Robertmurraya sp. FSL R5-0851: one gene and its partner. The protein of the gene in region 1 binds, or shares a complex with, the protein of each later gene. Links are inferred from orthologs where the notes say so. Each region holds a gene or a part of one and is shown on either strand. Other genes may lie near its edges.

Region 1 (3,253 bases):
TGGGCGTCTTTTTCTAGCCATATTCGTCATACCCCTTTCATTTTTTCTTAGTATGTACTTTCCTTATGTGAAATACTTGTGCAACCGGGGTTGACCATATATTCTAGAAATATAACAAAGAGGGGTTGAACGAGATGAAATATGTATTGGGTCTTTTTATCCCTGGTGCTCTCGTTATTTTTTTTACAAGAGTTACATACAGCCATGTGATTGGTTTATTGCTTACAGTTGCACTAATAGCTGCATCGGTTTATAAGGGTTATACCGATTCCTTAGCGCTCATTATTGTAGATGCATTATCATTAACGGTTGGGTTTGCGTACTCGAAAACGGTTCGAGAGAGGGCAAAAAAACGATCGTAGGTAGAAGCTTGTCGATGAAATTTTCGACAAGTTTTTTTATGCGCTTTTTACTTATAGAGGGTGTTTGGGTCAATTCAATCAAACGTTTGATTGACCTTTTTTCGACTGAGACTGACAGACTTCATGGAAAAAAAAGAAAAAACATCGAATATTTGTTCGTATATTATTGGTTTGTTTTCCCTGGTTTGTGGTAGAATGATTAATATGAAAATATAGGATATTTGCTCAGCAAGGTCCGTCGCAGCTAGTTACTATAGATGAAATTCTAATTGATGCTTTTAATAGGAGGAGTACTTGTGAAGGACCAATTTGAATTAGTCTCAAAATACTCACCACAAGGAGATCAGCCTGCAGCCATTCAAAGGATTGCTGATGGAATACATAACGGTGAAAAACGTCAAACGTTGCTCGGAGCAACAGGAACTGGAAAAACATTCACGATCTCCAATGTGATTAAAGAAGTGAATAAGCCGACACTGGTGATCGCTCATAATAAAACGCTTGCTGGCCAACTCTATAGTGAGTTTAAGGAGTTTTTTCCGGATAATGCCGTCGAGTATTTTGTTAGCTATTACGATTATTATCAGCCAGAAGCATATGTTCCTTCAACGGATACGTTTATCGAAAAAGATGCTAGCATCAATGACGAAATTGATAAACTTCGTCACTCGGCTACATCCTCATTGTTTGAGAGAAAAGATGTCATCATCATTGCGAGTGTTTCTTGCATCTACGGTCTCGGTTCTCCTGAGGAATATCGAGAGCTTGTGCTGTCACTAAGAACGGGGATGGAAATTGAGCGAAATCAGCTCTTGCATCGCTTAGTAGATATTCAATATGAAAGAAATGATATTAACTTTCAGCGCGGAACATTCCGTGTTCGTGGCGATGTGGTCGAGATTTTCCCGGCTTCACGTGATGAGCATTGCTTGCGTGTGGAGCTATTTGGGGATGAAATTGATCGGATTCGAGAGGTGGATGCATTAACAGGGGAGATTCTTGGAGAAAGAGAACATGTGGCTATTTTCCCGGCATCCCACTTCGTTACACGTGAAGAAAAGCTCCTTGTTGCCATTGAAAATATCGAAAAAGAGCTTGAAGAACGTTTAGCGTACATGCGTGAAAACGGAAAGCTTCTGGAGGCACAGCGATTAGAGCAACGAACACGTTATGATTTAGAAATGATGCGGGAGATGGGGTTCTGTTCGGGAATTGAGAACTACTCCCGCCATCTAACTCTAAGACCTCCTGGGTCAACACCGTATACCTTAATCGATTATTTTCCAGAAGACTTCTTAATTGTCATCGACGAGTCGCATGTTACGCTTCCGCAAGTTCGTGGAATGTTTAACGGCGACCAAGCGCGTAAGCAGGTTCTAGTGGATCATGGGTTCCGTCTGCCATCAGCGATGGATAACCGACCGTTAACATTTACAGAATTTGAGGAGAAGATCAATCAAATTGTGTTTGTTTCCGCAACACCGGGACCATATGAGCTTGAACACACGCCAGAAATGGTTCAACAAATCATTCGTCCCACAGGATTGCTGGATCCAACGATCGATGTTCGTCCGATTGAAGGACAAATTGATGACCTCATCGGCGAAATTCATGAGCGGATTAAGAGGAATGAACGGGTTCTTGTCACAACGTTAACAAAAAAGATGTCCGAGGATTTAACAGATTACTTGAAAGAAATCGGTATCAAGGTACAATATCTACACTCTGAGGTAAAAACACTTGAAAGAATAGAGATCATTCGTGAGCTTCGACTAGGGAAATATGATGTTCTCATAGGGATTAACTTGTTAAGAGAAGGACTGGATATCCCAGAGGTTTCGTTAGTAGCTATTTTGGATGCTGACAAGGAAGGCTTCCTACGTTCAGAACGTTCGTTGATCCAAACCATTGGTCGCGCAGCGCGTAATTCCCGCGGTCATGTCGTTATGTATGCAGATCGAATGACAAACTCGATGGAGCTTGCAATTTCAGAAACGAAACGTCGTCGCGCCATTCAAGAAGAGTACAATGAAAAGCATGGAATCACACCGATGACGATCCAAAAAGATATAAGAGATGCGATTCGTGCCACACATGCGGCTGAGGACGAAGCAGAGTATAAGACAACAGAAAAGCTTACAAAGCTTACGAAAAAAGAGCGTGATAAGCTGATTGAGAATATGGAGAAGGAAATGAAAGAAGCTGCTAAGGCGCTAAACTTCGAGAGAGCGGCAGAGCTTCGCGATTTAATATTAGAGTTGAAAGCGGAAGGATGACGAACCAATGGCAATGGAAAAGCTCATAGTTAAAGGGGCTAGAGCTCATAATTTAAAAAATATCGACGTGACCATTCCGCGAGATAAGCTCGTCGTACTGACAGGACTTTCAGGGTCGGGGAAATCCTCTCTAGCATTCGATACGATTTATGCTGAGGGGCAAAGGCGCTATGTAGAATCATTATCTGCGTACGCAAGACAGTTTTTAGGACAGATGGATAAGCCGGATGTGGATACCATTGAAGGACTTTCCCCTGCTATTTCAATTGATCAGAAGACAACGAGTCGTAATCCTCGTTCGACGGTAGGAACGGTCACGGAGATTTATGATTATTTACGATTATTATATGCGAGAGTAGGCCGACCAACCTGCCCGAATCACGGGATTGAAATTAGCTCACAAACGATCGAGCAAATGGTCGACCGAATTATGGAATATCCTGAACGAACAAAGCTCCAAGTACTGGCCCCGATTGTTGCAGGTCGCAAAGGGACACATGTAAAGGTTTTTGAGGATATTAAAAAGCAGGGCTTTGTTCGCGTTCGTGTGGACGGAGAAATGCTCGATCTTTCAGACGAAATTGAGCTGGAGAAAAACAAGAAGCATACGATAGA
Region 2 (3,325 bases), 2.8 Mb from region 1 along the record:
CATTAGAGGCATTTTTTTATACGCTTATATCAAGGTACTTTCCTTTTCCTGTAATTTCATATATATGAGCTAACGCCTCATTAGTAGGTCTTACTACTTTTCTTTCTTCTCTTTGAAGCAATTTCTTAGAAAAAGAAGATTGCTGGTGCTGATTACCCTCTGAAGTTCCACTTTTTATCGGAGTAACTCTATTTACCGATTCATATTTATATGGATCTCTGGATGTTATTAAGTTTCTCTCTAAATACTGGTTCGATTGAAAATTAACTACTGGAATAATATAGCCCATCTTCTTCACCTCTTTCATAAATCTCCTCAAACTTTTGGAAAATAAATCTTTTATTTTTTCTTCTTTATGTAGGAGTAATTGTTTTGTTATGATAGAGTTCGATTGAGTTTTTGATTTTAAGGGGTTAATTATGAAAATTGCTATGAAAAATAATGAAACAGTTAATTTAAACATTATGGATAGAGAGAATTATCAATTTGTATATGATGAAGCTAAAAAAGGAAAACTTCATTGTCCCACTTGTAAAGAACAGGTCCGTCTTTATTTAGGAATACAAGAGGAGCCCTATTTTTATCATATGCTCCGGAAGCAATCTGAATGCAAAGGTTTAGATATCGAATCCGCTGAAATGAGTATTGAGCCTATCGAATATGTTGAACGAAATGGCTTCAGAATACCAGTTACTCGTATGATTGTTTCTCCATCCAAACAATATACGTTTCAGCCATCAATACATGTAAAAGCTTCTCCCTCCTTTCAACCAACCGTTCGGCAAGAATCAACCATAACCTCACACTATATAAAACGATTATTTAACAGCGGTTTCCAACTTGATGATCAACAAATAAAGGCAGTCACAACGGTAAACGGCTCTGTCCTAGTTGTTGCTGGTGCTGGTAGTGGTAAGACAAGAGTGTTAACTACAAGAGCGGCATATATGCTTCATGAGTTAAAAATAGATCCAAAATCAATTATGCTTGTTACGTTCACAGCGAAAGCAGCCACAGAAATGAAAGAAAGGCTTAACCAATATCCTCTCCTTTCACCTACAGACATTAATAGGCTTTTAACTGGTACATTTCATAGTATTTTTTATAGAATACTAGCTTACCATGAGCCAGAAAGATGGCATCCATCTAAATTAATAAAAAAGGATTGGCAAAAGGATCAAATCCTTAAAGAAGGTGGAAAAACAATTTCTCTTGATGAGAAGGTGTTTGCATACGATTTAGCTCTTCAACAAATTGGATATTGGAAAAATACGTTTCTACTTCCACAGGATATACAAACAGCTAGTCGTTGGGAGGAGCAAGTATTACAGTTATACAAACATTATGAACAAGAAAAGGAAAAGAAGAATCTATTCGATTTTGATGATATGCTTATCGGATGCTATAAATATCTAACCGATCATCAAGATGTTTTAGAGATGTACCAAAATCGCTTTCAATATTTTTTAATTGATGAGTTTCAAGATATTAACAAAGTTCAATATGAGCTGATTAAATTGCTATCCCGTAAAACAGCAAACTTATTTGCCGTTGGAGATGATGATCAGTCTATTTATGCATTTCGAGGTAGTGACCCTAAATACCTTCTATCTTTCGAAAAAGATTTTCCAAATAGTAAAATGATTATCCTAAACGAAAATTACCGTTCCTCACATGAGATTATTTCAACTGCCAACCGGATCATTGAAAAAAATACAACTCGTAGAAAAAAAACGATGCAAGCTCAATATCAACATTCTCTTTCACCTTTGTTGTTTTATCCTTTTGATGAAGAAGAGGAAGCAACCATGATTGTTCAGGATATAAACGAAAAACTACAAAACGGGTATGCTCCAAATGATATTGCTATTTTATACCGTACGAATACCGGGAGCCGAGCAGTTTTTGAAAGACTAGCGACAACTAGCTTTCCTTTTAGGATCGATCTGGATTCCGAAAACTTTTATGAACGTTATTTAGTAAAATCCATGTTGTCCTTTCTACGTCTCATTATTAATGAAGATGACCAGCAGGCAATCAGTCAGATTCTCCCAGTTCTCTTTATTAGACAAGCTGTTATGAGTGATTTAAAAGCGAACAGTATTTTGAATGATTGCTCCATGCTTGAATGCTTATCCAATATTACAACCGGTCATGCCTTTCAGGAAAGAAAGATAAAGAAGCTATTACCTTCTATTAGAAGCTTGAAAGGAAGCAAGCCACTAGACTGCATTGAATTCATTGAAAAGGAAGTAGGCTTTGGTGATTATTTAAAAAAGCGTGGCAGTGAAGGAAATAGTCTTGAAAAAGGTTCTGACGATATTCGCGATTTGAAGGTTGCAGCAAAAAATTTTCAAACAATTATCGACTTCCTAGACCATACGAAGCATATGAGTGCTATGAATAAAGAAATAAAACAACTTAGTAAACAACTTGAACAGGCAATTACGCTTAGCACTATTCATCGAGCAAAGGGGTTAGAATACCGAGTCGTGTATATTCTTGATGTTGTTGACGGAGGAATTCCTCACGATTACGCACTAGACTCCTTGAGGAATGGTGAGTCGGCACCAATTGAAGAAGAACGTCGTCTACTATATGTAGCTATCACTCGCGCTAAAGAAGAATGCTATATAGCGATACCTCATAAAAGAAGAGGCAAAAATGCTAAGACCTCTAGATTTTTGGCTCCCATCCTTCCAAAATAACAGAGAAAAAGAAGAGAGAAGCTTCCCAATTTTTGGAGGCTTCTCTTTTTTTTTTTATTTCTTATTAATCATTTTAGATAACGTATTAAAATCAAGTTGTTTTCCATCAGCAACAATAGAAGAAACAATTTTATCTTCCATTTCCTTTGTGACTGGTTTGTTTGCAATTTGAGATACACGTTTGATTACATTGCGAACTGTTTTTTCATCTTTAAAGTTTGCATTTTGTAATGAACCAGCCAGTTCAAGAATGTCTTTCATATTAACGCCAGTTTTCTTTTCAACATTTTTGAAAAATTGATTATCCATTCTTAAAACCACGCCTCCTTTTTAAGCTACTCTCATCTTATGAAGAAAACATAAAAAGGGTGATTTTAAGACAGGAAAAAGACCGTTTCTTTGTACAGAAACGATCTTTCTTCCTACACTTCTTTTTGGAGATTAGTTGTAAAAGCTAGCTCCAACAATAATTAACAAGATGAATAATACAACGATTAATACGAAAGTTGATCCGTATCCACCAACGTTGCCACCATAGCCGTAACCGCAATAGCCGTAACCCATATCAAGTCACCTCACTTTTCCTTGACTTACTATAACGTATGTAAGTGACCTGA

What was found.
Region 2: the proteins of uvrB (region 1) and MKX65_RS06795 are in contact, whole or in part, in a crystal structure (PDB 7EGT), measured with the Thermus thermophilus proteins. The link is inferred for Robertmurraya sp. FSL R5-0851 from one-to-one orthologs. Residues at the interface, in WP_096411307.1 of Thermus thermophilus: Glu23, Leu25, Arg26, Asp27, Gly28, Glu29, Arg30, Phe31, Arg55, Glu326, Asp327, Phe328, Glu379, Ser382, Gln383, His398, Gly400, Arg401; in WP_096412145.1 of Thermus thermophilus: His654, Arg656, Phe657, Gln666, Asp668, Glu669, Lys680, Arg681, Leu682, Ser683, Lys685, Tyr686, Ala687.

What each region holds. Positions count from the first base shown.
Region 1 is NZ_JBBOOE010000001.1:4,157,536-4,160,788, reverse strand. What follows is about bases 230-3,148. They hold uvrB (excinuclease ABC subunit UvrB), read left to right. Parts: upstream 230-658; coding sequence 659-2,638; downstream 2,639-3,148. Other genes in these bases: uvrA (excinuclease ABC subunit UvrA), read left to right, coding at 2,646-3,148; MKX65_RS21370 (CsbA family protein), read left to right, coding at 230-362. Also shown: MKX65_RS21375 (alpha/beta-type small acid-soluble spore protein), read right to left, coding at 1-21; more of MKX65_RS21370, read left to right, coding at 135-229; more of uvrA, read left to right, coding at 3,149-3,253. UniProt on the Escherichia coli protein: The UvrABC repair system catalyzes the recognition and processing of DNA lesions. A damage recognition complex composed of 2 UvrA and 2 UvrB subunits scans DNA for abnormalities.
Region 2 is NZ_JBBOOE010000001.1:1,311,962-1,315,286, reverse strand. Bases 73-3,063 are described here. They hold MKX65_RS06795 (ATP-dependent helicase), read left to right. Parts: upstream 73-419; coding sequence 420-2,708; downstream 2,709-3,063. Other genes in these bases: MKX65_RS06790 (stage VI sporulation protein F), read right to left, coding at 2,763-3,017; MKX65_RS06800 (hypothetical protein), read right to left, coding at 73-307. Outside these bases: more of MKX65_RS06800, read right to left, coding at 17-72; MKX65_RS06785 (YjcZ family sporulation protein), read right to left, coding at 3,150-3,272. UniProt on the Escherichia coli protein: A helicase with DNA-dependent ATPase activity. Unwinds DNA duplexes with 3'-5' polarity. Translocates on single-stranded DNA with 3'-5' polarity. Initiates unwinding more efficiently from a nicked substrate than double-stranded DNA.